One region of the Salipaludibacillus agaradhaerens genome, then DNA from elsewhere that is predicted to be linked to it. Evidence: predicted binding sites of a transcription regulator. Region 1 holds the regulator's gene; each other region holds the start of a gene.
What was found. Region 1 encodes LexA, which represses DNA repair genes until DNA is damaged. Its sites were predicted from a motif close to CGAACATATGTTCG; they were not measured.

Region 1 (4,646 bases):
TGATTCAATCGCTGCCGAAATCTCATTCAAGTCATTTCCATCTTCCACACGAATCACTTGCCAGCCGTATGCTTTAAAGCGATCTTCCACATTTTCAGAGAATGACTGGTGCAACTCACCATCAAGGGAGATATCATTGGAATCATAAAGAACAACGAGTTTTCCAAGTTTTAAATGACCAGCGAGTGAGGCTGCTTCCGCCGACACACCTTCCATTAAATCCCCGTCTCCGCAGATACTATATGTATAGTGGTCAACGACATTGTAGTGATCGCGATTGTAAGTAGCAGCAAGTTTTCTTTCTGCCATAGCAAACCCAACCGCCATAGCCACACCTTGTCCAAGAGGTCCTGTTGTTGCCTCTACTCCTGGGGTATCTCCTACTTCAGGATGCCCTGGTGTACGGCTTCCCCATTGCCTGAAATTTTTCAAGTCATCGATTGTCACATCATAACCATGAAGATGAAGCAGACTATAAAGCAACATTGAGCCGTGCCCTGCTGACAAAACAAATCGGTCTCGGTTAAACCAATCTGGATTTGTGGGATTATGCTGCATAAATTGTGAGAACAGCTTGTAAGCCATAGGTGCAGCCCCCATCGGCATTCCCGGGTGGCCTGATTGTGCTTTCTCAACACCGTCTATCGATAGTGTTCTTATCGTTGCAATTGATAAGTGGTCAATATTAGTACCCATGAAAAAATCAGCCTCTTTTCTGTTAATATAATGGTCACTTTTTCTCATACATATCATATACTTTCTGGAGAGGTTAGACAACCGTTTTCAATAGATAAAAGTGACTTCTTAAGCAAAGTGTCTTAAAATAGCCACGTTTTAACAGCGCTTTCAATACAAAAGATCCCTCACCGGATTTTCCGATGGGGTAGGTCGTTTGAATATAGCGTCACCCATAGAATATTTAATGTAAGGGCCCATTACTTCCTTTTTTTCTTTTCTCCTCTTTTAATTTTTCAGGTGTCACGTCATTTCCTTTTTTATCTACTACTTTCACAGACGTTAACTGGTTTTTAAATGATTGGCGTACATTACCTAAATACTCCTGACGAAGGTCCTTCTGTTCCTGCTGCTCTTTAAGCGTTAAACCGTCACTTTTCGCCTTCCGTGCAAGCTCATTGATACGTTGTATTTTTTCTTTACTAAGCATTCTCATTCCTCCAAAGTCGTAAGTGTTTCATTTATCTTATTAAACTATAGAGGATGTTTCAACTCATATTCATTATGAATGTTTTCTCTGAGCCTCGTATTCCTTATAACGACGGTGTGCGGTCGCTTTCGAAATGTCGTAACCGAATCCTCTAAGCATAGCTGCTACTTCATGAAATGTCAGACCAGTTTCTCTCAGTCGAACAATCTCTTCAATTGGCACGTTTTTTCGCTTTCTTCCCGCAGCGGCATGGCCTAAATGTGTCAAATTATTTTGAGGCGCATAGCCGGCTTCGACAGCCTTTTTCATACCTCTTTTAATTTTTGCGTTATGTAATTTGCGTTGATATTCTTCCACAACAGACACGATGTCTAAAATCATCGAGTCTGTTTCTGACAAGCTTAATTCACCTTCATCTTTAATTGAATAAATCGGTACCTTCATTTTTTTAAATTGATGAATAAGTGCCATTTTGGTATTCCCTCTCCCAAGCCGTGTTTCATCTTGAATGAGAAGAATATCAGCCGCTCCTTCTTTAAAGATCTCCAATACAGTGAGAATACCATCTCGTTCCGCTTCATAGCCGCTCGCCCGTTCTTCAACAATATCTTTAATGTCAATTCCCCACGCTTTCGCTGCCATCTTTAGCTCATCTACTTGTCTCATAAGAGAAGTTGTCTGTGCTTCCTTATTAGTACTTACTCTTGCGTATATAATTCCTTTCACTCTGAGGCAACACCTTTCATTTCCACCGGGATCGCGAGGCTTTGTCCTGGATATATCGCTTCATTGTCTAATGCATTTTCATTTTTTATCCATACTAATGCTTCTTCAATCGTCATCTCCATCTCTTCCGCTGCGGAACTAGCAATCATCCATAATGACTCTCCTTCTGATACAGTCCATTTAGATGTCATAAAAAATTGCTCCTCACGTCCCTGTACGTCATCGTCTTCCGTAAAATATGTCCATGAGAATAAAAGAGCAGATAACATTAAAATAGCAACAGATCCGTCCACATATTTCTTAAAGAATCGATAGTATGTCATAACTCTCACCTCGAATAAGAATGTTTGTTCCCTTATCATAAACGGAACGAATGTTCGTGTCAAGAAAAAAAGAGAACGTTCGTTTGCGCAACTTGTGTTCTCATGGTATAATATCCCTGTGTTATCGAAAGGTCAGGTTATGTATATGCACACGAATCCGATATTAGTACAAGCTTAAATATATATAAAGAGGTGTTTTACATGTCAAAATTATCTCCACGTCAGCAAGCGATCCTCGAATTCATTAGAGCAGAAGTAAAAGATAAAGGATACCCACCTTCTGTGCGAGAAATTGGGGAGGCCGTTGGACTTGCCTCCAGTTCTACTGTGCATGGGCATCTCTCACGGCTTGAGAAAAAAGGGTATATTCGACGTGATCCGACTAAACCCCGTGCCATTGAAGTGATCGGCTTAGAAGATAATACTGGGTCAGTCTCAAAAACCCTCTCCGTTCATATTCCTGTTATCGGGAAAGTCACAGCCGGTCAGCCGATTACCGCCATTGAAAATGTTGAAGAATATTTACCGATGCCTGCGAGCTTTGTTCAAGATGAACATTCTTTCATTTTGGAGATATCAGGAGACTCTATGATAGAAGCTGGGATTTTTGACGGTGATTATGTGGTAGTTAGGCAGCAAAGCTATGCGAATAACGGTGATATTGTCGTCGCCATGACTGAGGAAGAGGAAGCCACTGTAAAACGTTTCTTCAAGGAAGAAAACCATATTCGTTTGCAGCCCGAAAATGCTACTCTTGATCCTATTATTCTTAACAATGTGCATATTTTAGGAAAAGTTATCGGTGTATTTCGTACACTGCACTAATTCATACACGGGCTATGCTCGTGTTTCTTTTTTATGGGAAAAGAACAAATGTTCTTGTTTTTGTCTCCTCCATTTTGTATTCTAGTGCTTAAGGAGGAATTACATCATGAAAAAAGTCATTTTTTTAGTTGATATGCAATCTTTTTTTGCGTCTGTAGAAAAGGCGAAATATTATCATCATTTAAATCAGCCTCTCGTCGTCTCCGGGGATCCAGAAAGGCGTTCTGGCGTTATTTTAGCAGCCTGCCCCCTTGCTAAGCAGGCAGGAATTAAAAACGGTGAACGACTATGGGAAGCACGAGAAAAATGCCCTAATCTCATCTCTGTCCCTCCTCATATGCAAGAATATATTGATAATTCCCTAGCTATTACAGATATCCTTAAAAGTATAACGGATCTTGTAGAACCATATAGCATCGATGAACAATTCATGGATGTGACCTATTCTCAAAAACTCTTTGGTACCCCTGAAGATATCGCTCGCCATATTCAACATGAGATTTATTTAAAGCTACGAGTCTTTGCTAGAGTCGGGATTGGTGAAAATAAAGTGTTGGCAAAAATGGCATGTGACACTTTTTCTAAACATAAACCGAACGGCATTTTTCATTTAAAAAAAGACGAGATCGAAAACGTTCTATGGCCCCTGCCAATCGAAAAACTCTTTCGTGCGGGCAGTAAGATGGTTCGTCATTTACAGCGTCGTGCCATCCGTACAATCGGTGACTTAGCGCTTACAGACGTAGCTAAAATAAAAAAAGAGTGGGGAATTCATGGTCAAGTTCTTTGGATGAATGCTCATGGTATTGACTATTCTCCAGTCTCTCTGTCGACTACTGACGGACAAAAAGGGATCGGTAACGGGATGACCCTCCCTCGTGATTATCACGAGATAACAGATATTAAAGTTGTATTGTTAGAACTTTGTGAAGAAGTATGTCGCCGAGCGAGGCACGCTCACGTCATGGGACAGACTATAACTCTTGGAGTGACTGGTTCTTCCTATCACATCAAAACAGGATTTCATCGGCAAATCACGATCCCTGACCCTACAAATATTACATTAGAAACATATCGTTTCGCCTGTGAACTTTTTGAAACCTTTTGGGATGGGCAACCCATTAGACGTTTGCATGTGTCACTTACAAACTTAGTCAGTGACGACTCTATACAACTAAGCTTATTTAAAGAAAAACGACCTGACCAGATAAAATTAGGTTATGAGACAGATAAGATCCTCACTAAATATGGTAAAACGTCCCTCGTACGCGCCTCCTCTTTATTGGCCTCTAGTCAGGCTAAGGACAGAGCAGCTAAAATAGGCGGACATTATAAATGAGTCACTTCTCATACTAAAAAAATGTATAAGACCTTTTTTATATGGAAAAATATCACTGTGTTACCACCAAGTATAAGGAGGTTTTTTTGTGAAAGATAAAAACGAAGCAGCCAATCATCACGATGATGATACACTGACAAACAGACAAGGGCATCCTGTCACCGATAATCAAAATGTGAGAACTGTGGGTAATCGTGGCCCCACGACCCTTGAAAATTACGATTTTCTTGAAAAAATCAGTCACTTTGACAGAGAGCGGATTCCAGAG
Region 2 (4,646 bases), 730 kb from region 1:
ATAATGTTATGTCGTGCTGAAATACCGACATCATGATTTATAACATCTATTCAAGTAAAAAACTTGCCCTTCCTTGTAGAAGAGGCAAGTTTTTTATAATATTTAAATCAAATTCTTTGCTGCCTTTGCAAGAGCGGCATAGTTAGCCGTTTCGTCTTCGTAATGAGTTATGTCACTCATCTCTGAGCTTTCAGGATCTGTGAAATCAAAATTCACTGTAGCTGAATACTCATACGTAGCATTGCCACGTAATTTAATATAGAACTGACCTTCATCACCTTTCTGAACAAGGCATTGGACCATACCACCGCGATTTAATACGAGAATCTTTTCATTAAATGTATTTAGTCCGAGCAAACACGATACAAGGCTTGAAGCAGACATAGCGGTACCACAAGCATTCGTTAAGCCAACACCACGCTCATATGTTTGCACGAAAATTTTAGAGTCGCCTACCTTTTTTAGAAAACTAACATTGACACCGTTTGGAAGAATATTCTTTAGGTTATTCGCTTCCTTTCCGACAGCCTCAACTTCTTTCTCATCCACATCGCCTACAAGTGTCACAATGTGTGGATTGGGTACACTTAAAGCCGTAAAAGTTAAATGTTCAGGCAACCCTTTAATCGGTTTGTTTATATGATCCGTATCGTCTGATATTAGTGGGATCGTTTTGGGCTTTAATGATACTGGTTCTATCGCTACTTCATATGTAGGATTATTAGGAAATATCTCTTCCACTTTTCTCACTTCTAGATTTGCTTTCATTGTTTCAATTATCATGCTCTTGCGCCCAAGCTTCTCTCCTACATAACGCGCTACACATCTTAAGCCATTTCCACACATTTCTGCCTCAGAACCGTCTGTGTTAAACATTCGCATCGCAGCATCTGCAGATGTACTGTTTTGTACGAACAAAATCCCATCAGATCCAATGAGATGATCTTTACCTGCTAATTCTTTAGAAATCATAATTCGTTGTCGTTCAGAGAACGCATAATCATGCGCCATCTCATCAATAATAATAAAATCATTTCCGGAACCATGGCATTTCAAAATGTCTAAATTCATTATTTAACGCTCCATTTCTCTTTATCTACTCTATCCTCACTCGTTTCTTTCTTATTATACCAAACGCTACATTGGTACGTAAAAAAAAGTAAATCTCCCTCTAAAAAAATCATTTTGGACATGCTATTTTAACCCCGTAGTCTCACTTTATTAAAATGAACCACTTTTATCATTCAGTTTTATTAAACTAATACATCAGAATACTGTCATGAGCCATTTTTAGAGGTGCTCCATATCTCCTTTAAGCTTAATGTTATATATATGAAATAACACTTTATAGTTAGTGCCTTTTATAACTAACGTCCCTTTAGCTTTTTTTGCAAAAATGATACACTTAACATAAAATAAGGGACACGATGATGGAGGAAATAACCATGGATAATGTGCTCGGTAAGCGATTAAGGTTGCAGCGAGAGAAGTATGAATTAACTCAAAAAAAAGCTGCTACTATCTTTGGCTTAACAAATTTCCAACTTTCTCGATACGAGAGCGGCCAATCAAACCCAGATCCTGACATAATTGCTAAGTTTGCAGAATACTACGATGTATCAACAGATTATCTTCTTGGGCGTACCCATATACCTACTACTGAAAATTATGATCCCCTTGAAGATTTGAAACAGTATATGATTGATAACCAATTGGAAGATATAGATCTGGGTTTTTATGACATTGATCAAATGAAAAAATTAAACCGTGAACAAATTCAAGAATTAAAAGACCATTTCGATTGGGTAGTAGCTAAAGCTGAGAAGCTGGAACAAGAGTCTAAAAAATGACGCCTAAAAAAGAGGCAGCTTCTCTTTTTTTTTACACACAAATAGAACGTATGTTCTTATTTGTGTAAAGGACCTAGTTAAAATATGTTATCATGTAAATAACGAAATGAGGTTAATGAGGATGATGTTATGAAATATATCCATACACACAGAGAAGAATATGTCATGTCCTTTTATAAAAAGTTAAATATTCAGCAACCACGTGAGATCATTCCCAGTGATATTGCCCAGGCGTTGCACATTTATATAAAATATCACGATAAGCCGTCTAACTTTCAATGTGTCGGTAGGTACAAGGCAATCATGCTACAGCAGGGCCTTCCAAGGGAAGAAGAACGGTTACATTTTTTTCATGAATTAGGTCATTTATTAAGACATGCTGGCTCACAACTGTTCATGCCAAATGAATTTACGGAGCTACAAGAGTGGGATGCAAATCACTTTCAATTCTATGCAGCCATGCCATGGCACATGATGCGACAATTTGATTTTCAAAGTATCACCATTGTAGAAGAATTAAGTGATTCCTTTCAAGTCCCTCCCTCTTTTGCTGAAAGAAAATTAGCTTTCGTTCTTCATAAAGCACAAGAATATCAAGCCCACCTGAATGACACTTATGATTATAAAAATACCCATCATTTAAAAGAACAGTTCATCACCGATAAACAAGCTTACTATGAAGACTAATTAAAAAATACGTAAGAGAAACATGTTACTTCTGGCACCAAATCTATTATAAAGCTAAGCTTCAATTAGTGGGGTTTTACTGCCTCTTAAGAGGGGGATAAATATAAAACGAGACAGGAGTTTAGACTCTCTGTCTCGTTTTTCATCATAATTGGCTTATAGCATGTATAGAAAATAATAAAACGAACCTTCAATTTCGTACTCTCTCACTGATTGATAGTTTTGAGTGTGCATCAGAACATTAGCGTCCGTTAGCTCCTACCTAAATAGATGTGGCCTTTTTTGAACGGGCGTTTTACAGACGGTTATCTTCTGTTGATATACATCTATTAGGTTCACTCTGTCGTTAAACCATCCACGAACGTTTCTGCATTATGCCTCATCATCTCTATATAAGTTTCTGCGCCAGATCCTTCTGTTCCTACAGCGTCTGTGTACACTTCGCCAGCAATTTCTACATCCGAATTTTCTGAGACAGTTTCCATATATCGTTTGTCAACAGTTGTCTCCACAAACACAGCAGGGATACCTTCTTCTCGTAAAATATCTATAACACGATTTATTTGGCCAGATGTTCCCTCTTCATGAGAGTTGATTTCCCATATACCTTCTGTAGCAAAACCATAGTCTTCTCCAAAATACTTAAAGGCATTCTCACTAATCACGATCGTTCGATGAGCTTCATCAATATTGTCAACTTGTTCTTCAATCCAAGCATCTAACTCTTCTATTTCTGCGAGGAATGCCTCTGCATTAGCACGATATTCTTCTTCCCCTTCTGGATCCCTTTCAATTAAGTCCTCAACAATATTTTCCACGTAATAAGGGGCGTTTTTTGGACTTAACCAAGCGTGTGGATCAGCTTCATCCTCTCCTACTAGTGGAATGGCTTCAACACCATCAGATAACGAGACAACTTCCGTATCTGAGGCATTATCAACAACTCGTTCCAACCACTCTTCAAGCCCTAGTCCATTGACATAGAAAACATCTGCATCATTCACATTCCGAAAATCATTAGGCACCGGTTCATACTCATGAGGTTCTTCCCCTATTGGGACAATATAATCCACTGTCCCACGATCCCCGAGCACGTGTTCAATCATGTCCGCAAGCACAGAAAAGCTTGCCGTTACATAAATCCCATCCTCGGCTGAGGCATTATCTTGGTTTCCATTCTCATTATTCGCATTTCCCCCACACGCTGTTAAAAATAACGCTGTTGATAAAGATAACATGAAAGTAGATACTATTTTTTTCATTCTAACCTCTCCTCACTGATGGAAAATTTAGTATCGACCATACTATATGTACAAAAGCACAAAAAATGAATATGTCGAACTAAGTTTCTACTATATCATTTTTTTAGTTACAGCTATAAAAGTTGCGCAAAGGAAACTTTTGTAGCTATTGATTATTATACATAGGCAAGGACCCGATGTAAACCATTAATTTCATTATCATTTAAACGATAAACAGCACCTCTAGCGAAGAGGTGCTGTGAAAGGTCTATTTTCCATAATAGAGCCATAATTCACTTTCTCGTTTGTCATCTAAGTCAAGTTCTGGTAGATATTCCGGAGCTTTTTCAAGCTGTTCACGTGTCACATCAATCGAAAATTGAGCTTTTTCCCAACTTATCTCCTCAATCCACTTCGGTGAGATGAGAATTTTTTTACCTCCTGGCAACCACTTTTTTGTATCTGCAATGTAATATTTTATTTCGAATGACGATTCATCTATAAGAAAGTCATCTATTTTTCCGAAGGTATCATTTTTAGTTGCTAACTTATAGCCAATTACGTTTTCAGCATCATAAACGTGCGATTGGTGGTGATCATGTTCTCGCTCAAGAGGTAGCTCACTTAAATCTTCAACAAGCAATTCGTGCGGTAATGCTGCTGGCCCCCATATCCCATGACCTACCCAATAAGGTGACATCCTATAATAAGTGTGCATGTCTTTTTCATATTGGCGTGACAAAGGTTCTTTTTCTGGAACTGGCGCTTTATCCACCTCTTTACTAGATATAGAAAGCCTTATAACGTTGTTCTTGTGATCGATTTTGGCAATAGAGGCCGGTGATATAAAGACGCGTTCAGCTAGAAA
Region 3 (4,646 bases), 170 kb from region 1:
GAATAAAAATAGGCTCATCATTAAAACTCTGATCTTTCGCATAAAAGCGTATGCGGTATCAGAGTTTTTATTTTTACTTGTTGCCATGAGAGCGAATATGCGACCTCCATATGAACAGGACATATGTCGACGGTTATCTAGTATCTAACAGTAAAGGTATAATTTTATGAAGAAGACATTTTCCTATAAGACAACGTATAATTGTTTAAAGAGTTTACCACAGATAACTGTCCTTAAAGCTCCGGGCTGGTAGCGTCCTGATAGAAGGGGCGTTTTATAATAGAGGTTACGAGCTAGTGATTAATGCCCCTTTATTACCCCCGTTTGAATGATCACTAGACAAGTGATAATATAAATCTTCCAAGACGTCATGAATGGATAACAACTCATAAAAAATAATAATTTTTTCACTCAATTGATGATGGTCCCCTTCAGTAATGGTTGTTGGTTTTGTATGAATAAATTCATATTTTAAATGATTGTTGAGCTCATCGATTGTCTCAAAAAAAGAAGGGATAATTGGTTTACCAATATGAGTCATGAGATAATGGAATTCTTTTTGCGACCGTTTAAGTAACGTTTGCTCATAATAAGTTAAAGTCGATGACACACTCGGAGATAAATAATGTAAATTACCTAAATGAAGTAAGATTCGCTGTAAATAGTCAGTTGTTCGCCTCTCTTTAATAAACGTGCGAAACTTTTTCATTTTAAATCGGTGAAAACGAAGTTCTTTCCTTTGAAATGCGAGTAATTGCTCTGTTTTTTCAAGATGACGCTTAAGTAATGTGTATGAGGAATGATCGAAATGTCTCATTCCTGTTTGATTGCGAGATGTTGCAGTATCTAATAAACGACTTAATAAACGGTTAATTTCTGCCACATGAAGGTGATTGCGCTTTTTAATTGTGTCTAAATAATTTGCAGGTAAAATTAATAAATTGACAGACGTAGACACGATTAAACCGATAGAGGTGGTTCCAAGTCTTGAAAAGAAAGAATAGATTAAATGATCATGGAGATCTGGAATCATAGCGACTGCTGTTAGAGTAGCTACGAGAGTCCCTGCTCGAAGTTTAAATTTTTCACACAAAAAAATAGTCAATATCGCAGCTAACGTATAAGAAGTAGCTGATTGCCCGAAGAAATAGACAGAAATGGCAGCTAATGCAGCACCAATTGCGGAAGCTGGAAATCTTTCCATTCCTTTTCTGATGGAATCTTGTGTAGAAGGTTCAATTGTAACGATGGCAGTAATGACCGCGAATATGGCTGGAAGATCTAATAATAAACAAATAAATGATGTGACAAACACAGCGATGGCTGTTTTAATTAAACGACTACCAGGCTTTTTAATAAATTTAGTATAATGTTTAAGAGGTAACATGCTGATCTCACTCCAAAAGGTTAAACTCATTAAATTTTAATGACACTATTTATCCTAGCATAAATTAACAGTACATTTCTTTCTTTGTTTCCTTAAAATTTTTGATATAATAGTACGAACGTATGATTGTATAAGTGATGACGAAAACGAGGTGGTTATATGCCTATTCATTTCTATTTAGGTCGCTCTGGAACAGGTAAAACGACAAAGATACAACAACAAATTTTGACTTCATCTACGAGTGATCCTAAGGGAGCACCGATTATTTATTTAGTGCCAGAACAAATGACATTTCAAGCTGAAAAAAATCTTGTGTCATCTTCAGGAGTTGGCATGATTAGAACGCAAGTGTTGAGCTTTTCTCGACTGGCGCTAAGAGTATTGCAAGAAGTAGGTGGCGCTGCCAAAATTCATATGGATAAAATCGGTGTTCATATGTTAATACGAAAAATTGTTGAGCAACATAAGACCGAGTTTCGTCTATTTCAAAAGGCGACAACTAATCAAGGTTTTATAGACAAAATGGAGCAAATGCTGATTGAATTGAAACGTTACGAAATTGATGGATCAAAGTTGAATGAACAATTACAGCTATGGCGTGAATCTGAGCCTTCATCATCACTTGAACGGTCACTTTATGATAAATTATACGACATTCAACTCGTGTTAGATAAAGTAGAAAAAGAGCTTTCCTCAACATATTTAACTGCCGAAGATTATTTACACATCTTAGCTGAACAAATTCCGCAATCTCGTCAACTAGAAAAGGCAACCATTTATATTGATGGCTTTCATAGTTTTACCCCGATTGAATTGGCGGTTGTAAAGGGGCTTGTGAGTCACTGTCGTGATATACATATCGCCTTGACTCTTGATAAACCTGTACAAAAGGAGACGATTCTTCATCCGCTCGATTTATTTTACGAAACAGCTAACACGTATCAACAACTTATTCTGGCATGTGACGAAGCTAATATAACGTCCATTCATCATCACCTTTTTCAGGAGAGTCAACGATTTAAAGCAGCGGGATTAAAACATCTAGAAGAACAGGGCGGGCGGCGTCCTGTCACCCCATCTTACTCACATGAAGGAATTAGAGTCATAAGTGCCGTGAATCGACGAGGTGAAGTGGAAAAGGTAGCGAGAGAAATTAAATCGTTAGTGCGTGATCATGGATGGCGGTATAAACAAATTGCCATTTTACTTAGAAATCCAGTTGATTATATAGATCATTTTGAGACCGTATTTTCGGATGAGAAAATTCCTTTTTTTATGGATCAAAAACGCTCAGTGCTTAATCATCCTCTAATTGAATTTATTCGTTCTGCATTAGAAGTCATTCAGAAAAATTGGCGATATGAGACTGTTTTCCGCATGTTAAAAACAGAGTTTTTATTTCCATTAGACTCTTCAGTTCGAGAGAAAGTTGACCAGTTAGAAAACTATGTCTTAGCATACGGCATCCAAGGGAGAAAATGGTATAGTGGTGACGTGTGGAGATATAGGAAAATGGCTACGACCGCAGAATACGAGTTAGATAAATCTGATGATGAAGTTACTATTGAAAAGGAATTAAACGAGTTAAAAAATAACTTATTAAGTCCTGTATTTTCATTTCAGGAGCGTCTTAAAAAAGCGAGTACGGTAGAAGATTATTGTCGACTTATTTTTAATTTACTTGAAGATATAAAGGCGGCAGACAAGCTCGAACAGCTTCGTCATATAGCTGTTTCAGAAGATCATTTACGTGATGCTCGAGAACATGATCAACTATGGGGAACACTTTTAAGTATTCTTGATCAAATGGTGGAAATGAGTGGGGAAGAAGACGTTCCTTTCGACTTGTTTATAAAAATGCTCGAGACTGGTTTTGAAGCGATGGAATTTACGATTATTCCGCCAGCATTTGACCAAGTAATGATTGCTAATATGGAAACGTCTCGACTAAATGACATAGACTGTGCCTTTATAGTTGGCACAAATGATGGGGTTATACCAGCTAAACCCGATGAAGGAAGTATGATATCTGAGGAAGAACGGGAGAACCTCGAAAAAACAGGTATGAAGCTAGCACCGGGTGCTAAGCGACAGTTAATAAATGAGAATTTCCTCATGTATTTAGCTCAAGCTATCCCTTCGTCTAAGTTGTATATTACCTATCCAATTGCTGATGAAGAAGGAAGAAGTATGCAGCCGTCCATGTATCTCAATTACGTGATGCAAACTTTTCCAAATCTTATAACTGAAATGGCATTTAACACGCCAATAGATGTTGAAGCAGAAGAGGAATTATCGTTTATTTCTCATCCTGATCGAACGTTAACACATCTTGCTTTTCAATTACAGCAATGGCGTAAAGGTTACAATATAACGCCCATTTGGTGGGATGCGTATAATTGGTTCGTTAAAAGCGACCAGTGGCATGATAAAGCAGCACGTATTCTTTCAAGCTTGACTTATGAGAATAAGCCGACACGTCTTTCAAAAGATTTAGCAGTCAAACTGTATGGTGATTCGTTGAAAACAAGTGTGTCTAGACTTGAACAATATAATGCTTGCCCGTTTTCACAGTTTGCTAATTACGGACTTAAGCTGAAAGAGCGGGAAACATTTAAATTGGAAGCTCCGGATATTGGAACATTATTTCACGCAGCTCTTAAGGAAATGGCAGAATTGTTAAGGCGTGAAGGGAAAGATTTTTCCACATTATCAAAAGATGAAGCCATAATTAAAGCAAAAACGATTGTTGAACAGCTGGCTCCTAAAATTCAACGGGAAATTTTACTAAGCTCAAGCCGATTTAAATATATCCAGCAAAAGCTTGAAGAAGTCGTGGCAACTGCCTCAACGATCCTAGCTGAGCATGCGAAAAAAACAGGATTTTCACCTGCTGGTTTAGAAGTAGGATTTGGTCCAGGGCAACAATTACCCCCATTAACTTTTAAATTAGATAACGGAGGTACTGTTGAGCTTATCGGTAGAATAGACAGAGTTGACCAAGCTAAAGATGAGTCAGGTGTTTACGTACGCATCATTGATTATAAATCGAGTAGTAAAGATATTAAACTTGATGAGGTTTATTACGGGTTAGCCTTACAAATGCTCATCTATTTAGACGTCGTAGTAAGCTTTGCATCCGATTGGTTAGGGACAGAAGTCTCACCGGCAGGCGTTTTATATTTTCATGTTCACAACCCAATTATCCAAACAGATCAAAAATTATCTCTAGAACAAATTGAATCAAAGATAATAAAAG

Region 2: a site for LexA is predicted at 1,894-1,907, ahead of BK581_RS05205 (ImmA/IrrE family metallo-endopeptidase). Genes of this name have one in related genera too.
Region 3: a site for LexA is predicted at 1,503-1,516, ahead of addB (helicase-exonuclease AddAB subunit AddB). Genes of this name have one in related genera too.

The regions. Positions count from the first base shown of each region.
Region 1 is NZ_KV917378.1:350,772-355,417, reverse strand. Features, by position in the region: gene tkt (transketolase) at 1-696, opposite strand, end outside; gene BK581_RS01710 (DUF896 domain-containing protein) at 920-1,165, opposite strand; gene BK581_RS01705 (YneB family resolvase-like protein) at 1,238-1,891, opposite strand; gene yneA (cell division suppressor protein YneA) at 1,888-2,214, opposite strand; gene lexA (transcriptional repressor LexA) at 2,416-3,039, shown strand; gene BK581_RS01690 (DNA polymerase IV) at 3,143-4,378, shown strand; gene katX (catalase KatX) at 4,467-4,646, shown strand, end outside.
Region 2 is NZ_KV917378.1:1,079,624-1,084,269, forward strand. Features, by position in the region: gene dapF (diaminopimelate epimerase) at 103-1,071, opposite strand; gene BK581_RS05200 (helix-turn-helix domain-containing protein) at 1,446-1,850, shown strand; gene BK581_RS05205 (ImmA/IrrE family metallo-endopeptidase) at 1,980-2,537, shown strand; gene BK581_RS05210 (metal ABC transporter solute-binding protein, Zn/Mn family) at 2,873-3,799, opposite strand; gene BK581_RS05215 (PRC-barrel domain-containing protein) at 4,047-4,646, opposite strand, start outside.
Region 3 is NZ_KV917378.1:516,772-521,417, forward strand. Features, by position in the region: gene BK581_RS02455 (FUSC family protein) at 287-1,387, opposite strand; gene addB (helicase-exonuclease AddAB subunit AddB) at 1,547-4,646, shown strand, end outside.